DNA from 3 places in the Pseudoalteromonas sp. MEBiC 03607 genome. Region 3 is predicted to be linked to each of the others. Evidence: predicted binding sites of a transcription regulator. Region 3 holds the regulator's gene; each other region holds the start of a gene.

Region 1 (3,294 bases), 3.4 Mb from region 3:
TCTGTTGAAGGCATAGATACCACACGTACTTTTTTACCTTGTGAACGAAGCTCTGCAGCTGCATCTTGTGCAAGCTGTACTTCAGAACCTGTTGCGATAAGGATAAGCTCTGGCTCACCGTCACAGCTAAGTACGTAACCACCTTTTTTCACATCAGCTAACTGCTGTGCAGTACGCGCTTGTTGCTCAAGGCCTTGACGAGTGAAAATAAGTGACGTTGGGCCATCTTTACGCTCGATAGCTTGTTGCCATGCAATCGCAGACTCTACTTGGTCACATGGACGCCAGTTCACTAGGTTAGGCGTTAAACGCATGCTTGCAATTTGCTCTACAGGTTGGTGCGTCGGACCATCTTCACCTAGACCAATTGAGTCGTGCGTGTATACGAAGATACTTGGTTGCTTCATTAGTGCAGCCATACGTACTGCGTTACGTGCGTATTCCATGAACATTAAGAATGTAGCACCGTAAGGAATAAAGCCTTTATGCAGTGCAATACCATTCATAATCGCTGACATACCAAATTCACGTACGCCGTAGAAAATGTAGTTACCGCTTGCATCATTTGCTTCTAAGCCTTTTGAGCCATCCCAAAGTGTTAAGTTAGAACCAGCAAGGTCAGCAGAACCGCCCATGAATTCTGGTAGTAACGGACCAAACGCGTTTAGTGCATTTTGTGATGCTTTACGTGTTGCTGGGTTTGCAGGGTTTGCTTGTAGCTCTTCAATGTAAGCTTGTGACTTTTCAGCCCAATCAGCTGGTAACTCACCGTTGGTACGGCGTTTAAACTCAGCTGCAAGCTCTGGGTATGCACTTGCATAAGCGGCAAATTTTTCATCCCAGCTAGCTTCTAGTTGCTTACCTTTTTCTTTGCCATCCCACTCGCTGTAGATTTCAGCTGGAATTTCAAATGCATCACCTGTCCAACCTAGGAACTCACGAGATGCTTTGATTTCGTCTTCACCTAGTGGTGCACCGTGACAGTCGTGGCTACCTGATTTGTTAGGTGAACCGTAACCAATGATTGTTTTACAGCAAATTAGTGATGGTTTATCAGTAATGCTACGTGCTTCTTCGATAGCGGCGCGAATTGCATCAGGGTTATGACCATCTACATCGCTTACTACGTGCCAACCGTATGCTTTGAAGCGCGCTGGTGTATCGTCACTGAACCACCCTTCTACTTCACCATCAATTGAGATGCCATTGTCATCCCAAAACGCAACTAGTTTACCTAGGCCTAATGTACCGGCTAATGAACAGGCTTCGTGAGAAATACCTTCCATTAAACAGCCATCACCCATAAATGCATAGGTGTAGTGATCAACAATATCGTGGCCTTCACGGTTAAACTGTGCAGCAAGTGCTTTCTCGGCAATTGCCATGCCCACAGCATTTGTGATCCCTTGACCTAATGGACCCGTAGTGGTCTCAATACCAGGCGCATAACCATATTCTGGGTGGCCCGGTGTTTTTGAGTGCATTTGGCGGAAGTTTTTAATTTCTTCGAGTGGTAAGTCATAGCCACTTAAGTGCAGTAGAGAATAGATCAGCATTGAACCGTGACCATTCGAAAGAATAAATCGATCGCGGTCTGCCCACTCTGGATTCGTAGGGTTGTGCTTTAGATAATCGCGCCATAGTACTTCTGCGATATCTGCCATGCCCATAGGGGCGCCAGGGTGGCCAGATTTGGCCTGTTGTACTGCGTCCATTGATAAGACGCGAATAGCATTTGCAAGTTCTTTGCGTGATGGCATGAATTCTCCTACCTTTATGTATTTGCGCTGGTTGTTTATGAAGCTCCATTCTTACTTATTGTAAGGGTACAGTGCAATTAAAAATCCGCATTAAATGCACCGTTTATGGGCGTTTGTTAAGAACAATACGTTATTAGTAATTTTAAATGGACGTCTAGGCGTAAAATTACTATGCAAACATATTTGTTTTAGATAAAATACGCCCCTTATTTTTTTAGCGCTATTACCGACGTTTGTGGAGCGCAATATTTGTGAGCAGAAATACAATGGCAAAACATTTATTTACTTCTGAATCTGTTTCTGAAGGTCATCCGGATAAAATCGCGGACCAAATCTCTGACGCGGTTCTAGATGCTATCTTAGAGCAAGATTCTCATGCCCGTGTTGCATGTGAGACATACGTAAAGACTGGTATGGTTATGGTTGGTGGTGAAATCACTACTAGCGCTTGGGTAGATATCGAAGAAATTACACGTAAAACTGTACGTGAAATCGGTTACACGCACTCAGACATGGGTTTCGATGCTGACTCGTGTGCAATCCTAAACACTATCGGTAAACAATCTCCAGATATTAACCAAGGTGTTGACCGTGCTCGTCCAGAAGACCAAGGCGCTGGTGACCAAGGTTTAATGTTCGGTTATGCATGTAATGAAACTGACGTTTTAATGCCTGCACCAATCACTTATTCACACCGTCTAGTTCAGCGTCAAGCTGAAGTTCGTAAGAGCGGTGAGCTTAACTGGTTACGTCCAGATGCAAAATCTCAAGTAACGTTTGCATACGAAAATGGCAAGCCTGTTGGTATTGATGCAGTTGTTCTTTCAACTCAACACTGTGATTCAATCTCACAAAACGACTTAGTTGAAGCGGTAATGGAAACTATCATTAAGCCGGTTCTTCCTGCTGAGCTTATCTCAAGCGCGACTAAGTTCTTCATCAACCCAACTGGCCGTTTCGTAATCGGTGGCCCTATGGGTGACTGTGGTCTTACAGGCCGTAAAATCATCGTAGATACATACGGTGGTATGGCTCGTCACGGTGGTGGTGCTTTCTCTGGTAAAGATCCATCAAAAGTTGACCGCTCAGCTGCATATGCTGCACGTTACGTTGCTAAAAACGTGGTTGCTGCTGGTCTTGCTGACAAGTGTGAGCTACAAGTTTCTTACGCTATCGGTGTTGCAGAGCCAACATCTATCAGCATCGAAACATTTGGTACAGGTAAATTAGATGAAGCACGTCTAATCGAATTAGTGCGTGAGCACTTCGACCTACGCCCTTACGGCTTAATCCAAATGCTTGATCTTGAGCGTCCTATCTATCAACCGACTGCGGCTTATGGTCACTTCGGTCGTAATGAGTTCCCTTGGGAAAGCACAGACAAAGCTGACGCACTTCGCGCAGCTGCTGGCCTGTAATAGGTTAAATAAAATGAAAAAAGCGCCGTTTGGCGCTTTTTTTGTGTTTGATTTAAAAGTAGGAAACTATTTTTTCGTAAACAGCCACACCCCATACCAAGGCTAAAACCACCAGC
Region 2 (3,294 bases), 1.4 Mb from region 3:
TCATTTTGTTGAAGCTCTGAGAACTGTGCCATACGTGCTTTAGACTTAGCTTGACGGCCTTTCGGGTTTGAACGAACCCATTCAAGTTCTTGTGCGATTGATTTTTGACGTGCTTTTTCAGATTTCTGTTCTTGTTGTAAACGTAAATCTTTTTGCTCAAGCCACGATGAATAGTTACCTTCCCAAGGAATACCTTCACCACGGTCAAGCTCTAAAATCCAACCTGCTACGTTATCTAAGAAGTAACGGTCGTGGGTTACAGCAACCACAGTACCTTCGTAGTCGTGTAAGAAGCGTTCTAACCAAGCAACTGACTCAGCGTCTAAGTGGTTAGTCGGTTCGTCAAGAATAAGCATATCTGGTTTTTCAAGTAGTAAACGGCAGATCGCAACTCGGCGACGCTCACCACCCGAAAGGTGTTCAATTTTTGCATCCCAAGGTGGTAGGCGTAATGCATCAGCTGCACGCTCTAACACGTTATCAATATTGTGACCATCGTGTGCTTGGATGATAGCTTCAAGCTCACCTTGCTCTTTAGCAAGCGCATCGAAGTCTGCACCGTCCATTGCATACTCGTTGTATACTTCATCTAGGCGATTTAATGCATTTTTAACTTCGCTTACCGCTTCTTCTACTGTTTCGCGAACTGTTTTGTTCTCGTCTAGCTGCGGTTCTTGCGGTAAGTAACCGATTTTAGTGCCTGGTTGAGGGCGAGCTTCACCTTCAAAGTCTTGGTCAACACCGGCCATAATGCGCAGTAACGTCGATTTACCTGCACCGTTTAGACCTAGCACACCAATTTTTGCGCCTGGGAAAAAGTGTAAAGAAATATCTTTTAAGATAGTGCGCTTAGGTGGCACAACCTTAGATACTCGACTCATCGAGAATATAAACTTGTCTGGTAACACCATGAAAGAAGCCTTCAATTTATAATAAAAATTAACAGCAAGTATTGTATACCCAAACTACCTCAAAATACAGAATTCAGCGTTTATGATAGGCTTAATATCAAGGTGTTATTTACTCAAAGAGTCATACATTTTAATTAATGACCACTCAGAAATATCACTTCATTTGGACATCTAAACATCTAGAGGTTGAAATTTCTAACTATCCGTTCATAATTAGCACTCTAATATGTATGCTCGGAGCCCGCTATGCCCATTACAGTAAAAGATGAATTGCCAGCTATTGCAAAGTTACGTCAGGAAAACGTGTTTGTAATGCCAAAAAGCCGTGCGAAAACGCAAGAGATTCGCCCAATGCGTTTGGCCATCTTAAACTTAATGCCAAACAAAGTAGAAACCGAGGTGCAGTTTATTCGCTTACTAGCTAACTCACCGCTACAAGTTAATGTTGAGCTGTTGCGCTTAGATACCCACCGCAGCAGTAGTAACTCTGAGCAGCACTTAGATACGTTTTATCGTTATTTTTCTGAGGTAAAAGACAATAACTACGATGCCATGATCATCACGGGTGCGCCGCTTGCACATTTAGAGTATGACGATGTTGTCTATTGGGATGAACTTAAAGTGATTTTAGACTGGGCTGAGCAGCATGTTACCTCTACGCTGTTTTCGTGTTGGGCGGCCCATGCGGGGCTTTATCACCACTATGGTCTTAAGCGTGAACTTAAACCAAATAAGTTAAGTGGTGTATTTACCCACAAAAGCTATTTTGACCACGCAGCACTCACCCGTGGCTTTGATGATACCTTTTTAGTGCCACACTCTCGCTATGGTCATATTGATATTGATAAGATCACTGCCTGTGATGATTTGGTGGTGTTAGCTGGTTCTGAGCGAGTTGGTGCCTATTTAATTAAGAATAAGTCTGGCAGCCAAGTGTATATTACAGGTCATCCAGAGTACGATGCGCATACCTTAAAAGAAGAGTACCTGCGTGATAGCGAGAAGTCTGCAGACGCACCTAAACCAGAAAATTATTTCCCAGATGATAACCCTGATAACGAACCATCGAAAACATGGCAAAGTCATGCCTTTTTATTGTTTTCGAATTGGTTAAACTATTATGTGTACCAAACTACACCGTATGATATTAACTTAGTTAGCCAAGACGTAAGGACTAACAACTATGCCGAGTAATGCAGTGAATAAACGCGAACAATTGACCGAGGCGCTGAAACAGCGAATTTTAATCCTCGATGGCGCGATGGGCACCATGATCCAAGAACATAAATTAGAAGAGCAAGACTATCGCGGTGAGCGCTTTAAAGACTGGCATGTACTTATTAAAGGCAATAATGACTTATTAAGCCTGACTCAGCCAAAGATCATTGCTGATATTCACCGTGCTTACTTAGAAGCCGGTGCCGATATCATCGAAACCAATACTTTTAATGCCACGACTATTTCGATGGAAGATTATGATATGGCGAGTCTTAGTCGCGAAATCAACCTCGAGTCAGCGAAGCTTGCACGCAGCGTGTGTGATGAACTTGAAGCAAAAGATCCTAGCAAACCGCGTTATGTAGCCGGTGTACTTGGGCCAACGTCAAAGACCTGTTCTATTTCACCAGATGTAAATGACCCAGGTTATCGTAATATCAACTTTGATAAGCTGGTGGCGGCGTATGTTGAGTCGACACTGGCATTAATGGAAGGTGGTGCTGATCTTATTTTAATAGAAACCATCTTTGATACCCTTAATGCTAAAGCGGCTTCGTTCGCTGTAGAAGAAGCATTCGAGCAAGCTGGTCGTAGTTTGCCTGTGATGATCTCAGGCACCATTACCGATGCCTCTGGTCGTACTTTATCAGGACAAACCACCGAAGCATTTTATAACTCAATCCGTCATATTAAACCGCTATCAATTGGCCTTAACTGCGCCCTTGGCCCTGACTTACTGCGTCAGTATGTTGAAGAGTTATCGCGCGTTTGTGAAACCTTTACCTCGGTGCATCCAAATGCGGGTTTACCGAACGAGTTTGGCGAATATGATTTAGAAGCTCCTGAAATGGCCCAAGAAATTATTGATTGGGGCAAGTCTGGCTTTATCAATATTGTAGGTGGTTGTTGCGGCACCACACCGGCTCATATTAAGGCGTTTGCGAAAGGCCTTGAGGGTGTTAAACCTCGCCAATTACCTGAGCTTGAAGTGCGTATGCGCTTATCGGGCCTTGAAGCGTGTAACTTAAACTAGGAAACCGACATGACTGACCAAATTGCTGTATTTACTAACGTCGGTGAGCGTACAAATGTAACAGGCTCGGCTAAGTTTAAGCGCTTGATCATGGAAGAAGATTACGAGACCGCTCTCGATGTTGCCCGTGAA
Region 3 (3,294 bases):
GGCTATATTATTTTTTGTATAAATGAGTATACCAACCCGCAATAATACTTAATCATTTTGAGGGATTAAACCTGTCGCTACCTGCGTTAAAAATTTCTGATTTAGAACACAACTAAATAACGAAATTTTTGCCTTGCTATCAACAAGGTTTCATTGCCTCAAAATAGACTACTTAATTAAGCGTATTGGTATCTAAAAGTTATTAAAAATAATAAATTTAAATAATTTCGTGAGTAAATGCTGTGAACTTCGTTGAAATGGCTGTTTTAGGCTAATTTCGGCTATTTGCAGTGTTCGTGCATATAAAATACAAAAACACGCGCTTAAAAGGCCATAAATAGGTTGATTTTTATGTTTGATTAATCGCAACTATGCACAGAAATTGTTGGGAAATCCTTTAAAATTAAGCGATATAGCTTATAACAGGATAGACCTGATAATACTTGGAATTTTTATACATTACAGGTATCGTACTGATGCAAGCTCTCTCACTTTTTAACTTTTTGCAGGATACTATCGCGTTATGTCAGATTTTCGTGAAAAAGCATTACATTACCACGCTCACCCCGTTCCAGGTAAAATTAGTGTTGAACTAACTAAGCCAGCCGAAACGGTTAACGATCTCGCTTTAGCTTATAGCCCAGGTGTGGCTGAACCAGTCCGCGAAATTGCTGCTGATCCAGCAAATGCCTATAAGTACACAGGTAAAGGTAACATGGTTGCGGTTATTTCAAACGGTACCGCAATTCTAGGATTAGGTAACTTAGGCCCGCTTGCATCAAAACCTGTAATGGAAGGTAAAGCGTTACTATTCAAACGTTTTGCTGGCCTTGATTCAATTGATATTGAAGTAAAACATCGCACAACAGAAGACTTCATTAATACAGTTGCTAACATCGCTGATACGTTTGGTGGTATCAATCTAGAAGATATTAAAGCGCCAGAGTGTTTTGAAATCGAAAAAGCGCTTATCGAGCGTTGCGATATTCCAGTTTTCCACGATGACCAACATGGCACTGCTATTGTTACCGCTGCTGGTATGCTTAATGCCCTTGAAGTACAAGGTAAAGACATCGAAGATGCAATTATCGTATGTTTAGGTGCCGGTGCAGCTGCAGTTGCTTGTATGGAGCTATTAATAAAATGTGGCGCACTGCGTGAGCACATCTATATGCTTGACCGTAAAGGTGTGATCCATACTCGTCGTGATGACTTAAATGAGTATAAGCAATTATTTGCTAACAATACTGATAAGCGTACATTACAAGACGTTATTGCTGATGCTGATGTGTTTGTAGGTGTATCTGGTCCTAATCTATTAACTGCCGATGATCTTAAACTGATGGCTGATAAGCCTGTGGTGTTTGCGTGTTCAAACCCAGATCCTGAGATTGCTCCAGAAGTTGCTCACAGTGCACGTAACGATTTAATTATGGCAACGGGGCGTTCAGACTTCCCTAACCAAGTGAATAACGTGCTTTGTTTCCCGTTTATTTTCCGTGGTGCGCTAGATGTGCGAGCAACGGCAATTAATGATGAAATGAAAATTGCAGCTGTGCATGCTATTCGAAGCATTGCAAAAGAGCCTGTACCAAGCGAAGTATTAAAAGCGGCTGGCGTTGAGTCACTAGAGTTTGGTGCCGAGTACATCATTCCTAAGCCAATGGACCCGCGTTTATTACCTCGTATTGCTCGTGCTGTTGCTGAGGCGGCAGTAGAGTCAGGGGTTGCGCAAATTGAGATGCCAGAAGATTACATGCGTTAAACTTAATTAACGCTAATAAAAAACTCAGCCTAAGCTGAGTTTTTTTATGCCTGTGGCTATCGGCGGTGATCCGATGGCCGAAATACTTACTCTGAATCAAGAACAGGGATATCTAACCCCATTTCTTGCATAATCTTTTTAACTTCTTCTGGCACCTTTTCAGGGTTGTCTTTACGAAGGTCATCGTCATTTGGTAATGGTTGACCTGTAAAAGCATGTAGGAAAGCTTCACACAATAACTCACTATTCGTCGCATGACGTAAGTTATTGATCTGACGACGTGTACGTTCATCAGTTAATACTTTTAATACATTAAGTGGGATCGATACGGTAATCTTTTTTACTTGTTCTGATTTTTTACCGTGTTCTGCATATGGGTGAATGTATTCACCGTTCCATTTAGCCATAAGTTATTTCGTTGCCTCGGTTGTCAGTTATTTACGCGAGATACCAATTCAAAATAGAACACTTCGTAAAGGTAATTAGTATTTCTCATCGCGCAAGATGCGGAAATTCTATCTCTTTAAAAAAGATAGTCAAATACTAGTTATTTAGCCATCTAGTAGTGTAAATGTATAAACTTCTATTGTGAGCTATAAATACTTTGACTTCTCATAGTCGATCATCTAACCTTTTAGACGTCTAAACATCCAATTTATGAATAGGTGATGAAATGAGTGAAAAAAATAAAGCGACGATAGCGGTTCGTCACGGCATCGAAGCCGATAAGCATCATGGTGCGGTTGTGCCACCTCTATACTTATCAACCACCTATTCATTTGCTGACTTTGATACTAAACGCCAGTATGACTATGGCCGCAGTGGTAATCCGAATCGCGATATCTTAGCTGAAACCTTAGCTGAGCTTGAAGGGGGTGCAAGAGGCATTATTACTGCAACAGGTATGTCTGCAGTGCATTTAGCAACTCAGCTGTTAAACAGTGATGACACACTGGTTATTCCACATGACTGTTATGGCGGTAGTTACCGTTTATTCACTTCGCTTGAAAAGCGTGGCTTATTAAAACTAAAAGTTTTGGATTTAACCAAATCTGAAAACCATCAAGAAATTTTATCGATAAAGCCTAAATTGATTTGGATTGAAACGCCAAGTAACCCAATTTTGCGTTTAACTGATATTAAAGCAATTACGAGCATTGCTAAGCAGTGTGGTGCTTTAGTTGCGGCTGATAACACCTTCTTATCACCTGCATTACAAAACCCAATTGAGTTTGGTGTTGATATTGTTGTGCACTCAACCACTAAATATATTAATGGTCACTCTGATGTGGTTGGCGGTGCGGTGATTGCTGCAACGCAAGAGTTAGGTGATGAGCTTGCTTGGTGGGCGAATAACATTGGTATTACTGGTGCACCATTTGATAGCTACTTAACACTTCGTGGTTTACGTACTTTAAATGTACGTTTGAAGCAGCACCAAGAAAATGCCTTTGCAATTGCTGAGTATTTAGAAAACTCACCTTATGTAAGCCAAGTTTATTACCCAGGCCTTTCTTCACACCCACAGC

What was found. The regulator MetJ, encoded in region 3, represses methionine synthesis genes. The targets are predictions, from matches to a motif close to TAGACGTCTAGACGTCTA.
Region 1: the regulator MetJ is predicted to act here: its motif matches at 1,908-1,925, upstream of metK (methionine adenosyltransferase).
Region 2: the regulator MetJ is predicted to act here: its motif matches at 1,076-1,093, upstream of metA (homoserine O-succinyltransferase).

The regions. Positions count from the first base shown of each region.
Region 1 is NZ_SRRY01000001.1:3,526,276-3,529,569, forward strand. It holds gene tkt (transketolase) at 1-1,760, opposite strand, end outside; gene metK (methionine adenosyltransferase) at 2,027-3,178, shown strand; gene E5N72_RS16040 (diacylglycerol kinase) at 3,231-3,294, opposite strand, start outside.
Region 2 is NZ_SRRY01000001.1:1,462,776-1,466,069, forward strand. It holds gene ettA (energy-dependent translational throttle protein EttA) at 1-911, opposite strand, end outside; gene metA (homoserine O-succinyltransferase) at 1,158-2,105, shown strand; gene E5N72_RS06670 (homocysteine S-methyltransferase family protein) at 2,095-3,162, shown strand; gene metH (methionine synthase) at 3,172-3,294, shown strand, end outside.
Region 3 is NZ_SRRY01000001.1:85,356-88,649, reverse strand. It holds gene E5N72_RS00335 (malic enzyme-like NAD(P)-binding protein) at 524-1,765, shown strand; gene metJ (met regulon transcriptional regulator MetJ) at 1,852-2,172, opposite strand; gene metB (cystathionine gamma-synthase) at 2,439-3,294, shown strand, end outside.